2 regions of the Blautia sp. HCN-1074 genome follow, and region 1 is predicted to be linked to the other one. Evidence: riboswitches for the same ligand, from Rfam matches in the RefSeq annotation. Region 1 holds a riboswitch; the other holds the start of a gene.
The links. A riboswitch is a leader RNA that binds a small molecule or an ion and turns the genes downstream of it on or off. The one in region 1 is predicted to bind thiamine pyrophosphate.
Positions count from the first base shown of each region.

Region 2: linked by a shared signal. The riboswitch ahead of thiW (energy coupling factor transporter S component ThiW) and the one ahead of thiS (sulfur carrier protein ThiS) in region 1 are both predicted to bind thiamine pyrophosphate.

Region 1 covers NZ_JBBKBP010000029.1:21,592-30,109, reverse strand. The annotation lists gene WKT11_RS17545 (dihydrodipicolinate synthase family protein) at 1-331, shown strand, start outside; gene WKT11_RS17540 (ROK family protein) at 694-1,572, opposite strand; gene WKT11_RS17535 (histidine phosphatase family protein) at 1,891-2,622, shown strand; gene WKT11_RS17530 (alpha/beta hydrolase) at 2,667-3,602, shown strand; gene WKT11_RS17525 (DUF6320 domain-containing protein) at 3,655-5,475, shown strand; TPP riboswitch at 5,513-5,621, shown strand; gene thiS (sulfur carrier protein ThiS) at 5,967-6,170, shown strand; gene WKT11_RS17515 (thiazole synthase) at 6,278-7,081, shown strand; gene thiH (2-iminoacetate synthase ThiH) at 7,136-8,380, shown strand; gene WKT11_RS17505 (thiamine phosphate synthase) at 8,361-8,518, shown strand, end outside.
Region 2 covers NZ_JBBKBP010000020.1:69,663-78,180, reverse strand. The annotation lists gene WKT11_RS15125 (chloride channel protein) at 1-413, shown strand, start outside; gene WKT11_RS15120 (acyl-CoA dehydratase activase) at 793-1,554, shown strand; gene WKT11_RS15115 (double-cubane-cluster-containing anaerobic reductase) at 1,594-2,745, shown strand; gene WKT11_RS15110 (MATE family efflux transporter) at 3,151-4,479, shown strand; gene thiM (hydroxyethylthiazole kinase) at 4,758-5,549, opposite strand; gene thiW (energy coupling factor transporter S component ThiW) at 5,479-6,066, opposite strand; TPP riboswitch at 6,126-6,229, opposite strand; gene WKT11_RS15095 (GxxExxY protein) at 6,401-7,984, shown strand; gene WKT11_RS15090 (aldose epimerase family protein) at 8,102-8,518, opposite strand, start outside.

The DNA of each region.
Region 1 (8,518 bases):
GCTTGTATCTGGGCTGGCGATGGGCGCAGATGGAGGGATTGGAGGTACTTATGGTGTGATGCCGGAATTGTATCTTAGGATTAAAGAACTTACAGATGTGGGGAAGATTGAAGAAGCCAGGGAAATTCAGTATGCTGCTGATGAAATTATCTATGGAATGTGCAGTTGTCATGGAAATATGTATGCAGTAATAAAAGAAATTCTTCGTATTCGTGAAAATCTGAATATTGGAGGAGTACGTAAACCGTTGCCGGAAATTATTCCTGAAGATATGAAACAGATAAAAAAATGCGCATCTATGATTGATGAAGCAATCAAGAAATTTTGTTGATTAAAAAGAATTTTAAAGAGAGGGTTACCTGAGGCAGATATAGGCTAAGAGGTAACCCTTTTTGTCGGATATGCCTCTGTTTAACATTGTGAAGTTGGGGAAAACAATGTGAACCATCATAAGAACTGTGATATTTGATATGGAAAAAGTGCCTGAACATCATCAATAAAACGGTTAGGGGTGTGGCAAATAGACGAAGCACTGCTGATCCAAAGATGGATTTCGAAAGAGATTAGCAGGGAATTGATGTTGCGAGTGAATAACTTATTTCAATGAGTTTTTAGATGCCAGTATCGATAATAAAACTTGCAGAAGCAAAATAAACCACCGGCTAAGCCGATGGTCATGATTGTATAATAATTTTATAATTTCTGAGAAGCTAAATAATAAGCGCCAAGAAGCCCCGCGGAGTTACCAAGTTGTGCACTGAAAATCTCTACATGTGTAAAGCTGGACATTATCATCTGAGGGATTCGTGTGTGAATCTGTTTAAGAATATAAGGCTGAACCATGATACCACCTCCGAGAATAATGCAGGAAGGATTAAAAATATGAATTAGTGTAGCAAGTCCCAGTACGATTTCATCAATCCATTTATTTACAACAGTTTTAATTTCTGGTCGTTCAAGATTCGCAAAAATCTGGCGTCCGTTGGTAAGCGATGAATCAACGGAAGAAACCATTTTGATAAGTGCAGTGGCAGAAGCGTAGCGTTCGTAACATCCATCAAATGGGTCAGTACTGGTAAGCTTTTCTTCTGCATGAGTGGTAATAGCACCAAACTCTCCAGCTGAGAAAGAAGAACCATGATAAATTTTCCCATTTTCAATAATAGCACCTCCAATTCCGGTTCCATATGTAAGGCACAGAAAAGAATGATTTCCCTTTCCTGCACCAAAAATGGCCTCTCCGAGTGCTGCACTGTTAACATCATTTTCTACAGCAACAGGAACATGAAAACGTTCCTGCAGGATTTTCTGGAATTGTGTGCCGGTATAATTAGGAATATTGCTGTTAGCATAAATAATAGAACCTTCCTGCGGATTGACCTGACCAGCAGTACTAATTCCGATGGCATCAAATGGGAGAGAGTGTTCGGCGAGACTACAAATGGTTTGCAGAATATGTGGTCCGCCCTTATATGCCTCAGTAGGACATTCGTTAATTGACAAGAGTTTTCCGCTCTGGCAGATACCGTATTTGATTGCGGTTCCACCGATGTCAAAGACCAGAATTTTCATGATTTTTTCCTTTCGATTATAGATAATAATGTTACTGTAAAATTGCGTTTTATTATAGATTCAGTATACCATATGATAATAGTAAAATCATCAAAAAGGAAGAAAAGTTTCAAAAAATAATATCTTAAAAAACTATTTTTATGCGAATAGTGAGAATGATTAAGAATATAGCGGAATGATAGAAAAAAATATGCCAATAAATATGAAAGCATTTTGATAAAGAATAAACAACTTGGGATATTGGAATATAAAGCCCTGTGATATATAATAAAAATAAACTATCATATGCGATAGAGAGTGCAAGAAAGGGAAATACAAATGAGATTAATAATCGTACGACATGGAGATCCGGATTATTCGATTGATTCACTTACTGAGAAAGGATGGAAAGAGGTAGAATATCTCTCAGAAAAATTGTCAAAGTTTGATGTAAAAGAGTTCTATGTTTCTCCACTTGGAAGAGCAAAAGACACCGCTTCTCTGACCTTGAAAAAGATGAATCGCACCGCTGTAGAATGTGACTGGCTGAGAGAGTTTGACGTTCTGATCGACCGTCCTGATGTTACAGACCGAAAGATTATCTTATGGGACTGGCTTCCGCAGGACTGGACGAAGGACGAGCGATTTTATCAGTATGACCACTGGTTTGAAAACGAAAGATTACAGAAAGCGGATGCAAAAGGCTATTATGACTATGTGACGGGAAAGTTTGATGAACTTCTGGCGTCTCATGGATATGTGCGGGAGGGACATTACTATAGAGCTGAGAAGGCAAATAATGATACACTGGTATTTTTCTGCCATTTTGGGTTGGAGTGTGTGTTACTTAGCCATCTGTTAAGTGTGTCTCCGATGGTGATGTGGCATGGATTTTGTGCTGCACCAAGTTCTGTTACAACAATAAATACCGAGGAGCGAAGAGAAGGAATTGCGAGCTTCCGTATCAGTGCATTTGGTGATATTTCACATCTTTATGCACATGATGAACCACCGGCATTTGCTGCCAGATTTTGTGAAACATATGATAATAAAGAGGAGCGCCACGACTGAATATATATGGTAGAAAGGAAATAAAAATATTGATATCAAAGACAATGAAAGCAATTTTGCATACACTTTCCTATGGAAATATAGAGGTAGAAAATTCCAGAAAAATGGCAGACCTGAAACAGTTGGATGCCACACGTATTTTTTTGAAAAAACTGGATGCCAAAGTTTATAATGGCGATTATGAAGTACCGATCAGATTGTATTTTCCGACGGAGGAAGCGATGCAGGCAGGGATTGTGGAAGGAAATACCTTTCCAATTCTGCTGTTCTTCCATGGCGGAGGCTGGGTAACTGAGAGTGTAGAGAATTATGATCGTGTCTGCTCCAGAATGGCTCAGGCAACTGCACATATCGTGGTTTCCGTAGAATACAGGCTGGCGCCGGAACATAAATTTCCGATTCCATTGGAGGATTGTTATGCTGCGGCAAAAGCGCTTTATATGAACCAGCTGATTCTGAATACAGACCCCGAGAAGATTACGATCATCGGTGACAGTGCGGGTGGAAATCTGACTGCGGCAGTGTGTCTGATGGCGAGAGACAGAGGTGAGTTTACACCGCGCCGGCAGATACTTATCTATCCGGCATTGGGAAACTGTTATACAGAGGAATCACCATACAGATCAGTACATGAAAATGGCAGTGATTATCTGCTGACAGCGGTAAAAATGGAGGATTACCTTACTCTTTATCAAAGGACAGCAGAGGACAGACAGAACCCATACTTTGCGCCGATTCTTGAAAAAAATCTGAGAAATCTGCCGGAAACATTAATTCTTACAGCAGAATATGATCCTCTCAGAGACGAAGGGGAAGTATATGGAAGAAAGCTTCAGGCGGCAGGAAATCATGTGGAAGTTTATAGAATTCACGGAGCGTTTCATGGATTTTTTGCACTGGGGATTAAGTTTCTGCATGTACAGGAAAGCTTCCAGTATATTAATGGATTTTTGAATAAAAGTTATGAGAAAATCCTTTAATCGAATTAAGTAAGTGACGAAAGAGGATAATGAGAAAGAAAGCAGGAAAACTATGGATACAGGATATTCAAAATGGAGAAAACTGGATAATGCAGCACTGGCATTTCCACTGGTAAGCGGAAAAAATGATACCAGAGTATTTCGTTTTTACTGTCAGTTAAAAGAAAAGGTCGACGGAGAAATTCTTCAATCCGCGCTGGATCAGACAATGGAGAAATATCCATTATTTCAGGCGGTTTTGCGAAAAGGATTGTTCTGGTTTTATCTGGAACACAGAGATATCAGAGCGGTTGTAAAACAGGAGACAGAACCGCCATGCAGCCGCCTGTATATTCCGGATAAAAAATCTCTTTTATTTCAGGTGACTTATGATAAAGACAGGATTAACTTCGAGGTGTTTCATGCATTGACAGACGGCACCGGAGCAATGCATTTTTTGCAGGAATTGGTGCAGAATTATCTTATTCTGGCTCATCCGCAGGACGATATTCCGCGAATAGAAAATGCAGAAGAAGTCACTCATGGAGATAAAGAAGAGGACAGTTTTTCGCAGTATTATTCTTCCGATATGCCAAAGAATAAAGAGAAGAAAGAGACAGCAGTGAAGCTGAAAGGTGAGAAGTTGGTTCATTCAGATATGCATATCACAGAGGTGGTTCTTTCGGTGAAGGATATTCATCAGAAGGCGCGTTCTTATGGTGCTTCTATCACAGTATTGTTAACTGCAATGATGTTATGTTCTATCAGAGAAGAAATTCCGAAAAACCAGCAGAAACGACCGGTAACATTAATGATACCGGTGAATCTGAGAAATTATTTTCCATCTCAGTCCATGACAAACTTCTTTGGCTGGATTGAAGTCGGATATACATTTTCAGAAACAACAACCTTTGAAGAAGTAGTAGCAGATGTAAAAAGGCAGTTTGAGCAGGAACTTGTGAAAGATAAAATTGCCATGCATATGAATGGCTATGTAAGAATCGAAAAGAATCCTTTTGTGAGAGCTGTTCCGCTGGAGATTAAGAAATATTTCCTGATGATAGGCGCTAATCTGGGAAGCAGAAGTATTACTGCAGTTTATTCTAATATTGGTATTATCCGTCTTCCGGAAGAGTATAAAGAATACATTCAGCATTTTGGGATATTTGCCAGTCCCAATTCACTCCAGATATGTTCCTGTTCTTATGGAGATGAAATGGTTGTGGGATTTACTTCCAAGATACCGGATGACAGTATTCAGAGAAATTTTCAGAGAATGCTTGGTGAAGAACAAGTTGCTCATCGGGAACTGAAGAATGAATTTCCAGGATATGGAGAGAAACAGAAACTGGAGAAGAAAGAGAACCAGAGAATTGTTCAGACTTTCAGTTTTCTGTGTCTGGCGATAGCAGTGGTCTGTGGGATGATTAATTTTATGACCACCGGTATGTTAAACTGGTTCTGGTTTGCAGGGGCGGGATGTGCCTGTGCCTGGCTGGTAGTTATGGTAGCATATTTTAAAAGAAGGAACATTCTTAAGAATGAAATGTGGCAGCTGTTGATCATATCTGTGATAGCAATTTTTTGGGATTGGTTTATCGGATGGAGAGGCTGGTCTGTAGATTTTGTTCTTCCTTTTGGGGCATTGGCGGTACAGTTTTCCATTCCTGTAATTGCAAAAGTGAACCGTCTGGAACGGGAAGAATACCTGTTTTATCTTGTTCAGGCAGGTGTTGCGGGACTGATTCCAATAGTTCTTGTATGGACGGGAATTGTGAGATTGGTATATCCTTCGGTTGTCTGTGCGGGGATTAGTTTTCTCACTGTGGCGGCATTATTTATTTTCTGTCTCAAAGATACTCTGCAGGAGTTTCATAAAAAACTTAGAATGTAGTTGACATGTGGACTGCAAAATATTATACTTTATTACTGTAAAAGAACAGGGGAGCTTGTGACAGCAGGCTGAGAGGAAGTCATCAACTTCGACCCTTATACCTGATTTGGATAATGCCAACGTAGGAACGTATATGATAGTGAATTTACGGGAGATACTTTGGTATCTCCTTTTTTATGTGGCTATATGATATCTATCTGAAACAGGAGTAGTTACCGAATATAAAATGAACAGTAACTACAGCAATTTGCATTATTTTGTGGAATTGCTATAGTGTATCAACAAGAGAAAACAACTTGTTGGTAGACTTGAATTGAATATTGGAAAAATGAGAGTGAACAGAGTTCATGAAGGGGTGCACCACCGCGGGTACATTCTTTTGTGGACTCCTTTTTTATACTATTGGAAATTCTTCCATATTGTTCCGTTGATATGAAAATATGGAAAAATGTCTGTTTTACTCCCATTTATTTCCGGAAAAGGAGAGGAACATGTTTACAGTAAACGGAACGAAAAAAGAACTGCCGGGTGTATTTTCTGTGAAAGAATATCTGGAACAGAATGGATATGTGATCAGTCAGATCGCAGTAGAGTTAAATGAAGAAATTCTGCCAAAAACAGAGTATGTGAGCACTGTTTTGAAGGATGGAGACGTAATGGAAATAGTAAGCTTTATGGGTGGCGGAAGCTGCTGATACAAGTAAGTCCCCACCCACTGCTTATTGCTCTTCGCAACCTCCGCAGGGGACTTACTTGATTCGGTTAAACAACTATGATATTTCAGGAAAGAAGGACATAAATAATGAGTACAATTGCAAACACAAATAATGAAAAGAAATACGAGGACAAATTAGTTTTAGGAGGACATGAATTTACCTCCCGTTTTATTCTGGGATCAGGTAAATTTTCACTGGATCTGGTGAAAGCATGTATCGAAAAAGCGGATGCACAGATTATTACACTGGCTTTACGTCGCGCAAATGAAGGCGGACTTGCAAATATTCTGGATTATATTCCAAAGAATGTGACCTTGCTTCCGAACACATCAGGAGCAAGAAATGCACAGGAGGCAGTCCGTATCGCCAGATTATCAAGAGAGATCGGATGCGGAGATTTCGTAAAGATTGAAGTTATGCATGATTCTAAATATCTTCTTCCGGATAATTATGAGACAATCAAAGCAACAGAGATTCTTGCAAAAGAAGGCTTTGTGGTAATGCCATATATGTATCCTGATTTAAATGTTGCAAGAGATCTGGTAAACGCAGGAGCAGCCTGTATCATGCCGCTGGGCTCTCCGATTGGATCAAATAAAGGTCTCTGCACAAAAGAATTTATACAGATTCTGATTGATGAGATTGACCTTCCAATCATTGTAGATGCAGGAATCGGAAGACCTTCCCAGGCGTGCGAAGCCATGGAGATGGGAGCTTCAGCAGTAATGGCAAATACTGCGATTGCAACAGCTGGGGATGTACAGGTGATGGCAGAAGCATTTAAGAAAGCTATTGAAGCAGGAAGAAGTGCTTATCTGTCTGGTCTTGGCCGTACATTAGACAAAGGCGGCAGTGCATCTTCTCCGCTGACGGGATTCCTTCATGATTAAGATATTTTTATTTAGTATATATAACATATTACATAAATTTGGAGGAAATATAAGATGGAAGCAGAAACAAAAACAATTCCAGAACACGGGGAACATTTTAATGAAAGTATTGTAAATGAAGTGATTCTGGAGGACATGAAAAAAAACAGAATCGATCATATGAAATATCTTCCTGGAATGGAAGTTCTGGAAGAGTCAGATGTAATGGAGCAGGTAATCTCCGCAATGCAGGAATATGATTATGATAAATATACGGCAGCAGATGTGCGCAGGGCATTGGCGCATGATAACCGTACTTTGGAAGATTTTCAGGCATTGCTTTCTCCGGCAGCATTGCCGTTGCTGGAAGAGATTGCACAGGCAGCACAGATAGAAACAAGAAAACATTTTGGAAACAGTGTATATATGTTTACACCGATTTATATCGCTAATTACTGCGAAAATTATTGTATTTATTGTGGATTTAACTGCCATAACAAGATTCGCAGGGCACAGTTAAATGAAGAAGAAATTGATAAAGAAATGTCTGCAATCGCAAAGACAGGACTACAGGAAATTCTGATTCTGACAGGAGAAAGCAGAGCGAAATCGGACGTAAAATATATTGGAGAAGCATGTAAGATTGCAAGAAAATATTTCAAAGTTATTGGTCTTGAAGTATATCCGATGAACTCTGATGAGTATGCGTATCTGCATGAATGCGGAGCAGATTATGTAACTGTTTTTCAGGAAACATATAATTCCGATAAGTATGAGACTCTGCATCTGGCAGGACATAAACGTATTTTTCCATATCGTCTGAATGCGCAGGAACGTGCATTAAAAGGTGGAATGCGAGGAGTAGGATTTGCAGCACTTCTGGGACTTGATGATTTCCGGAAAGATGCCTTTGCAACGGGATATCATGCATGGCTGCTCCAGCGAAAATACCCTCATGCAGAGATTGCTTTCTCCTGCCCGAGACTTCGCCCGATCATTAATAATGACAGAATCAATCCGATGGATGTACATGAGCCACAGCTGCTTCAGGTAGTATGTGCATATCGATTATTTATGCCATTTGCAAGCATTACTGTTTCTACAAGGGAATGCGAGTGTGTGAGAGATAATCTGGTAAGTATCGCGGCAACAAAGATATCAGCTGGCGTAAGTACAGGAATCGGAAGCCATGTAGAAGACATAGAAGATAAAGGAGATGACCAGTTTGAGATTTCTGACGGAAGATCTGTAAATGAGGTTTATCAGGCGCTTCTGGATCATAATCTTCAGCCGGTTATGAATGATTATGTGTACCTCTGATTTTTATAAAAATGTGATTGCGGTGACCAACAGATCTCTGTGTGAACGTCCTTTTCCGGAGCAGATAGAAAGAGTATGCAATTGTCATCCTAAAGCAATAATACTGAGAGAGAAAGATCTGCCGGAGGAAGAATATCT
Region 2 (8,518 bases), on a different contig from region 1:
GTGCGGAATTGATTGAGAAAGCAGTGGAAGAAGGGCAGGCAAGGCCATTGGATTTCTTCTGGAAACTGATTTTGACCGCATTGACGATGCGTGCAGGATTTCGTGGTGGTGAGATTGTACCGTCGTTTTGTATCGGGGCAACGTTTGGATGTGTGATGGGAAACTGGCTGGGACTTTCACCGTCTATCTGTGCGGCATGTGGTATGGCTGCTGTGTTCTGTGGAGTGACAAACTGTCCGATTACATCGATTTTGATTGCATTTGAGATGTTTGGATTTAAGGGTGTTTCTTTTTATCTGATCGCGGTGTCTATCAGTTATGCGGCTTCAGGATATTATGGGCTGTATAAGGATCAGACGATTGTGTATTCGAAGTATAAGGCGAAGTATGTGAATAAGCATACTAGATTTTAACCGAATCAAGGAAGTCCTCTGTTTCAATTGAAAAGATGAATAAGTAGTAGGCAGAGACTTGTTTGCCTCATGGTAACTGACTTAAGAGCAGGAGTGATTTATTGACAAATACAATAAATCCCCTGCTTTTATTATGTTTTTGAATTTCTGCTTTTTAAATTGTAAGTGTATAATGGAAATTATAGAAAGTAACATAAGGTAAATGCAGACCTTAATTTATCTATAGCAATTCCAGAAAATAATGCAAATAAGACAGTTCGGCAGAATGCGAAGGACAAGGAAGATATCTGCAGGCGTGCTGACGCAGGGTTTTGCGTTCTGATGGGTTGGCTTATTGCAGTATTTTTTGGAATTGCGATAGGAAGGGCAGGTGAGAAAAATATATTACGTTGGAATTGATATTGGATCGACAGCTTCTAAAACGGTTGTGACTGGTGATAAGGAAATTAAATTTGTGCTTCCTACAGGTTGGAGTAGTAAGGAGACGGCTTCAGAAATTGCTTCAAGACTTCTGGCTGAAGGAATTGATGTAAAGGGTGAAGTGGTTCGAGTAGCCGCTACAGGGTATGGACGTGTGGCGGTGGATTATGCGGATTTTGTGATAACGGAGATTACGTGTCATGGAAGAGGCGGAAGAGAAATGGCGGGAAATGACTGCGCTATTATTGACGTAGGCGGTCAGGACACGAAGGTAATTCTGGTAGAGCAGGGGATGATCCAGGATTTTCTTATGAATGATAAATGTTCTGCAGGGACGGGCAAGTTTCTGGAGATTATGGCGAACAGGCTGGGAGTTACGATTGAGGAATTATTTGAACTGGCCTCACAGGGTAATGCGGTACCAATCAGTTCGCTATGTACGGTGTTTGCGGAGTCTGAAGTGATCAGTATGATCGGAGAGGGACGAAGCAGGGAAGATATTGCGGCGGGAGTGGTTCATTCTGTGGCAGAAAAGGTAGCTCAGCTTGCAAGGAGAAAACAGCTTCCTGGGACAGTGATTCTTACGGGAGGACTGAGTGAATGTCCGTATTTTGCAGAGATTCTCTCGGAGAAACTGGAATGTAATGTCAGTGCTATGAGAGAAGGAAGGTATGCAGGAGCACTTGGCGCGGCATTACTTGCAAGAGAGAAAACGAAATAAATGAAATAAAACTATATAAGAAAGAGAGGTACATATAAAATGGAAGTAATTAAAGATTTACCTGAAGTATTTGAGGAGTTTGCAGAGCAGAGGAAGAATTCATTTCTTGCAATTAAGAAGATTAAGGACCAGAATATTCCGGTTATTGGTTCTTACTGTACTTATTTTCCACAGGAGATCGCGATGGCGATGGGTGCGGCTTCTGTAGGTTTATGTTCGATGTCTGATGAGACGATTCCGGTGGCTGAGCAGACACTGCCGAAAAATCTCTGCCCATTGATCAAGGCAAGCTATGGTTTTGCAGTGACGGATAAATGTCCATTCTTTTATTTTTCAGATGTTGTAGTTGGAGAGACTACCTGTGATGGTAAAAAGAAAATGTATGAGTTTATGTCTGAGTTTAAAGATGTATTTATTCTGGAACTTCCGCATAAACAGACAGAGGCTGCATTGCAGTATTGGAAGAGTGAAATTATCCGATTCAAGGAATATCTGGAGAAGAAATTTGACGTGGAAATTACAGAGGAGAAACTGCGTGAAGCAGTTCGTATCAGTAATGAAGGACGTCGCGCATTGAAAGATTTCTATGAGTTGATGAAAATGGATCCGGCACCGATGAAAGGAGAAAATCTTTACAATGTTTTGTATGGAACAACCTTTAAATTTGACCGTTCTAAGGTTCCGGCAGAGATTGATGCACTGACAGCGAAGGTAAAAGAAGAATATGCAGCAGGCAAAAATGAAGGAAAGAAACATCGTATCCTGATCACAGGATGTCCAATGGGCGGAGCTACGATGAAAGTTGTGAAGGCCATTGAAGAAAACGGCGGCGTGGTTGTTGCTTTTGAAAACTGTTCCGGTGCAAAGAGTGTGGACAGACTGATTGATGAGAGTGATCCGGATATCTATGAGGCAATTGCGAGACGTTATCTGAATATCGGATGTTCAGTTATGACTCCGAATCCGAATCGTTTTGAGCTTCTGAATGAGCTGATTGATGAATATCAGGTAGAGGCAGTTGTGGAGATGACTTTACAGGCCTGTCATACATATAATGTGGAAGCTGGTAAGGTTGGCAGATTTGTAAGGGAAGAAAAGAAGATTCCGTATCTTCATGTGGAGACTGATTATTCTCAGTCGGATGTGGGACAGCTGAATACACGAATTGCTGCGTTGATCGAGATGCTGTAATTCAGGAGTGGGGTATGTGTATTTCTGTCAGTAGAGAAAGCTGAGTGTTAATATCCACTGGACGAATACATTTATGCACTGTGAATTATGTTTTGGTGAATAAGCTCAGAAAATACAAAGTAAATAATAACAGAAAAGGCATGTAAATCTTTTAAAAACAGAAAGAGTTTGCATGCTTTTTGCATTGCAGGAAAGATTAAGAAATGGTAAAGTAAATGCTGTGCTGTAAAATTAAAAATAGGATTTTACTATAAATAAGTGGCAGTTACGGAGATTAAGGATAACGCTGCGAATGAAAAACCTATGAAAAATTGAGGGAAAGAAGGAGAATTTTACTTGGAAAAAAATAATCAAGGTACGCGGGAAGCGAATTCACTGGGACAAAATCCACTTGGTGTAGCACCGATGGGTGGACTGATCGCAAAGTTTGCGATTCCTGCGATTATCAGTATGCTGGTCAGCGCAATGTACAATATTGTGGACCAGATTTTTATCGGACAGGGTGTGGGAATGCTGGGAAATGCAGCTACCAATGTGGCATTTCCTGTTACGACGATTGCCACTGCACTGGCGTTGCTTCTGGGAATCGGAGGTGCGTCGAATTATAATCTGGAAATGGGAGCAGGACGGGAGAAGAAGGCCAGTGGGATTGCAGGTACGGCTTTATCTTCACTGGTAATCAGTGGTGTGATTCTTGCGGTGATTGTTCTGGTGTTTTTGAAACCGTTGCTGACATTGTTTGGGGCAACTACGGATGTGATGCCGTATGCGGTTGATTATACAGGAATTACTGCATTTGGACTTCCGTTTTATATTTTGTCTGTTGGCGGCAATCATGTTGTCAGAGCGGACAGAAGCCCGACTTATTCTATGACTTGTATTATGATAGGTGCGGTTATCAATACGATTCTTGATCCATTATTTATTTTTGTATTTGGATGGGGAATTAAGGGCGCTGCATGGGCAACTGTGATTGGGCAGATCGTTTCTGGAATTCTGGTAGTTGTATATTTTTGGAAATTCCGAAATATGAGTCTGACAAGTGAGATGCTGAAACCGAGAATGAGATACCTGAAGGCAATTATTTCACTGGGGCTTGCTTCCTGTATTAACCAGATTGCCATGGCAATTGTGCAGATCGTGCTGAATAATATTCTGCGTTATTATGGTGGAAATTCGGTTTATGGAAGTGATATTCCGATTGCGTGTGTTGGAGTTATTTCTAAGGTAAATCAGGTATTTATGGCTATCTGCATTGGAATTTCTCAGGGAAGTCAGCCAATCTGGGGATTTAATTACGGAGCGAAAAAATATGACAGAGTTCGACAGGCGTATTGTTATTCTGTAACTGCCTGTACGGTAATCGCAACGATATTCTTTTTATGTTTCCAGCTGTTTCCACACCAGATTGTGGGGATTTTTGGAACAGGAAGTGATCTGTATTTCCAGTTTGCGGAACGTTATCTGAAAATCTTTATGTTTATGACATTTGCAAATGGAATTCAGCCAATGTCATCCGGATTCTTTACATCTATTGGAAAGGCGAAGCTGGGTATTGTTATGTCACTGACACGACAGGTAATTTTCCTGTTGCCATTGATTGTTATCTTCCCGTTATTTATGGGAATTGATGGCGTGATGTATGCAGGTCCGATTGCTGATGCTGCGGCATTTGTGCTGGCGATTGTGTTTGCCAGAAGAGAGTTGGCGAAGATGCGTGGAGCGGAGGCGTAAGATACTTAAGAAATATAATAGAATAGCAAGAGTTTAACCGAATCAAGTAGCGAAAGCGGATGGCGAATATCCGATTGATTGTTATAAAAGCATATAGAATAAGAAATTTTTTATTTTAGTAAAAGAAAAAGTCCTTCCGAGATTAATGAGATAAGAATTTATCTGAAGCATCTGGAAGGACTTTTTTAATAGGAGGGTATTTTTAAGCTGCTTTCGATACATAGTTTTACACGGAATAACTGTTATGCAGTTTATTCGGAGAGACTTACTTGATTCGGCTAAAAAATATCCTGCTGTGTAAGATTATAAAACTGATCGAACAGTTCCACCTGGAAACTTCCGGGACCGGAGCTGTTTTTTTCTGCTTTTTCCCCGGCAATGCCAAATTCTGTAGCAGCAGATACGGCAGCAGTGAACGGATCGGTAACTGCCAGATAAGTAGCACAGATCATTCCAAGCATACATCCGGTTCCGGTAATCTGCGACATGGCAGGAGTGCCGCGCATAATGAATGTACATTTGTCGGCTGAGACAACCATATCTTCTTTTCCGGTAATAAGGAGTGTGGTGTTCCACTGAGCTGCTTTTTCCTGGAAGAGTTCCAGCAGGTGGGAACGGTTGGCGTCTGTGAGCGTATCCTGTGTACCTGCGTCGATACCGATCGCGTGAGCGGTCTGTCCAGACATCGCAAGGAGTTCGGACATATTTCCTTTTAGAAGTTCTGGCATATGAATGTTCATAAGTTTTTGCGCAAATTCATAGCGAAGAGTACTGCATGCAGTTCCTACCAGATCGAGCATGACTGGAATATGAATACTGCCGGCAGTTTTTAAGGATTTCGGCATGGACGCCATACGGGCATCGGTGATGTTCCCGAGGTTTAATGCCAGTGCCTGCGCGTGGCTGGTGATTTCGGCTACTTCCGCAGGGTGTTCTGCCATGATTGGGCGGCCTCCTGCCGCCAGGATGATATTGGCACAGTCATGGATAGAAATCGGATTAGTGATGCAGTGAATCAGCGGCTGTGCTGCTCTGGTGAGTTGTCTGGTTCTTGTCTGATTTTCGATCATATACTTTTGCTCCAAGGCTTTGCTGAAATTTGGCAAGCATTCCTGAGTGGCTTAATGCTTTCAGGAAGAAGTAGGCGATGGTACCGCCCATGCAGGTTGCTGCCAGAAACATTGGTGTGTAAAAGAATGCGTTCAGTCCACTTCTTCCCATAAGAAATGCCATGACAGGATAGGAAACCAGAGAACCGATAATACCGGTTCCGAAGATTTCACCGATCACTGCGCAGATGATTTTTCCATGGGATGCGCGGTAGAAAACACCGGATAAAAATGCACCGAATACGGCACCTGTCAGTGCCAGTGGTGGGATACCCATAAACATCATACGGATAATTCCGATGAGAGTGGCACACAGAAGTGAATACCATGGTCCCAGAAGTACGGAACAGACGATGTTGATCAGGTGTGCGGTCGGGCACATTCCCTCGATTCTCAGAATTGGTGAAATGACTACGCCGATGACAACCATCATGGCGAGCATAACCATTCGGAATGTTTTTGCTCTGTCTGTGTTCATTGTGAACCTCCTTAAGTTGTGGAATATAAAAAATCTGCCGGAATAATACACTGGCAGATTTCGATTCATTCATACATTCCCTACGCTGGCATTATCCATATCAGGTGCGGTCGAAGATATATCTTCCTCTCAGCCTGTCACACAGGCTCCCGTTGTTATTATCCATATGCAAATTTTTTACTGCTGTTAGGGTAACACAACAGTATGGAAAAGTCAATGAGAGATGATTGTAACTGGTTTTGGTTCGTGTTACAATTTAATCAAATCAAACAAGTAGCGAAGACGGATTGTGTATATCCGTCTGGTCTGTAAACTAGGTCAGGAGGATACGGTCATGGCGAAAAAATTTTGCATTACAGGAACTTGTGTTCCAGAGAAAAACTATATGGTAGATATCAGTGACAGAATTGACCGCATCACAAAAGATTACATCGAACAAGGACAATACTTCACGATAAACCGTGCGCGGCAGTATGGGAAAACAACGACTTTATTTTTACTGGAAAGAAAACTCAGGGAAGATTATCTGGTATTGAGTTTGAGTTTCGAGGCGGCAGATGAATATTTTGAATCTTTGACCAGTCTGGCAGAAGGACTGGTGCTTGATATTGGAGAATGTCTTCGGGAACAGAATGTTGCGGAGAAAACGGTAAATGACTGGATCAGCCCTCTTTCTGAAAAGTTTCCAATGCGTTCGCTTGGAATGAAAATCACATCATTGTGTAAATCATGTGGAAAAAAGATAGTTTTGATGATAGATGAAGTGGATAAAAGTTCTGATAATCAGATTTTTCTTTCTTTTCTCGGACTGCTGAGAGAGAAATATCTGAAATGGCAGCAGGGGAAGGATTCTACATTTCAGTCAGTGGTTCTGGCAGGTGTGCATGATGTAAAAACTTTAAAACTAAAACTGCATCCACAGGAGGAATCGAAGTATAACAGTCCATGGAATATAGCAGTAGATTTTCGTCTGGACATGAGCTTTTCAGTTAAAGATATTGAAAGCATGCTGAATGAATATGAGCGGGATTATCAGACGGGAATGAATATCCGGGAAATCAGTCAGCTGATTTATGATTATACAAGCGGTTACCCGTATCTGGTTTCGCGGATATGCCAGATTATGGATGAGCGGATTTTGGGAACGGATGAATTTTTGACAAATGTGTTGGTATGGACAAAAGAGGGAGTTCTGGAAGCAGTGAAATTGTTATTAAAAGAGCCAAACACATTGTTTGATGATATGACGAAGAAATTGCTGGATTATCCTAAATTGAAAGAGATGATGCAGAGTATTTTGTTCTCAGGAGTAAGTTTTCCGTTTAAGAGAGAAACTCCGTTAATTAATCTGGGAGTGACATTTGGATTTCTTAAGGATAATCATGGAATTGTTGCGATTTCTAACAGAATTTTTGAGACACAGTTGTATGATTTGTTCTTAGCTGAGATGGCAATTAATGATGCGATGTATGTGGCGGCGGTTTCTGACCGGAATCAGTTTATTATTTCCGGAATGCTTCAGATGGATCTGGTTATGAAGAAATTTTATGAGCATTTTGAAGAAATTTATTCCGATAATGATCAGAAATTTATTGAGGAAAATGGAAGAAAATTATTCCTGCTGTATTTAAAACCAATCATTAATGGGACAGGAAATTATTATATTGAGGCGAGAACGCGAGATAATAAGAGAACAGATATTATTATTGATTATAGAGGAAAGCAGTTTATTATTGAGCTGAAAATCTGGCATGGTGATGAGTATAATAAACGTGGGGAAAAGCAGTTGTTTGAGTATCTGGAAATTTATAAACAAGAGAGAGGATATCTTTTGAGTTTTAATTTTAATAAGCAGAAGAAGACAGGGATTCATGAGATAAGATACAAAGAGAAAAAGATTCTTGAGGTTGTGGTGTAGATGTCGGTTTGGTAAGTTTTATGTAGAAAGATTTGGAAATAAAATGCCTTGAAAATTTGAGAGGATATATTATATATACTCTTATATTCAAGGCATTTTACTACTTTATACTTCTGATTACATTCCAGAAGGATTCAGAAATCGATAGCAGATTTGTCTGTTCCATAATTCTCCTGCTTTTGTAATGTGATATGGAAAGTCAAAATTTCCTGGGGCATCCAGGTAACTTTGAAATTCAAATGCAAGAGCACAGCTTGGGCTTGTGAGTTGATTATCTTTCAGCTTTATTCCGTTTTCAAAATAACCTCCAGAGTATATAACTGCGCAAGGAGCGTCAGATGTAATCTGAAGTTGAATGGAATTGTCTGGGGAAGTGCATGTCAGGTCAGGCGTATTTGGTGAAGACAACGGCATTGTAATTCTTTCATTTTTATCATGATTTGGACTATCATGGTTTAGGATAAATTCGTGATTAAATCCTTTGTTTCGTTTCAGCTGTATATCGTCCGGATATGCTTGCATCTGTTCCAGAAG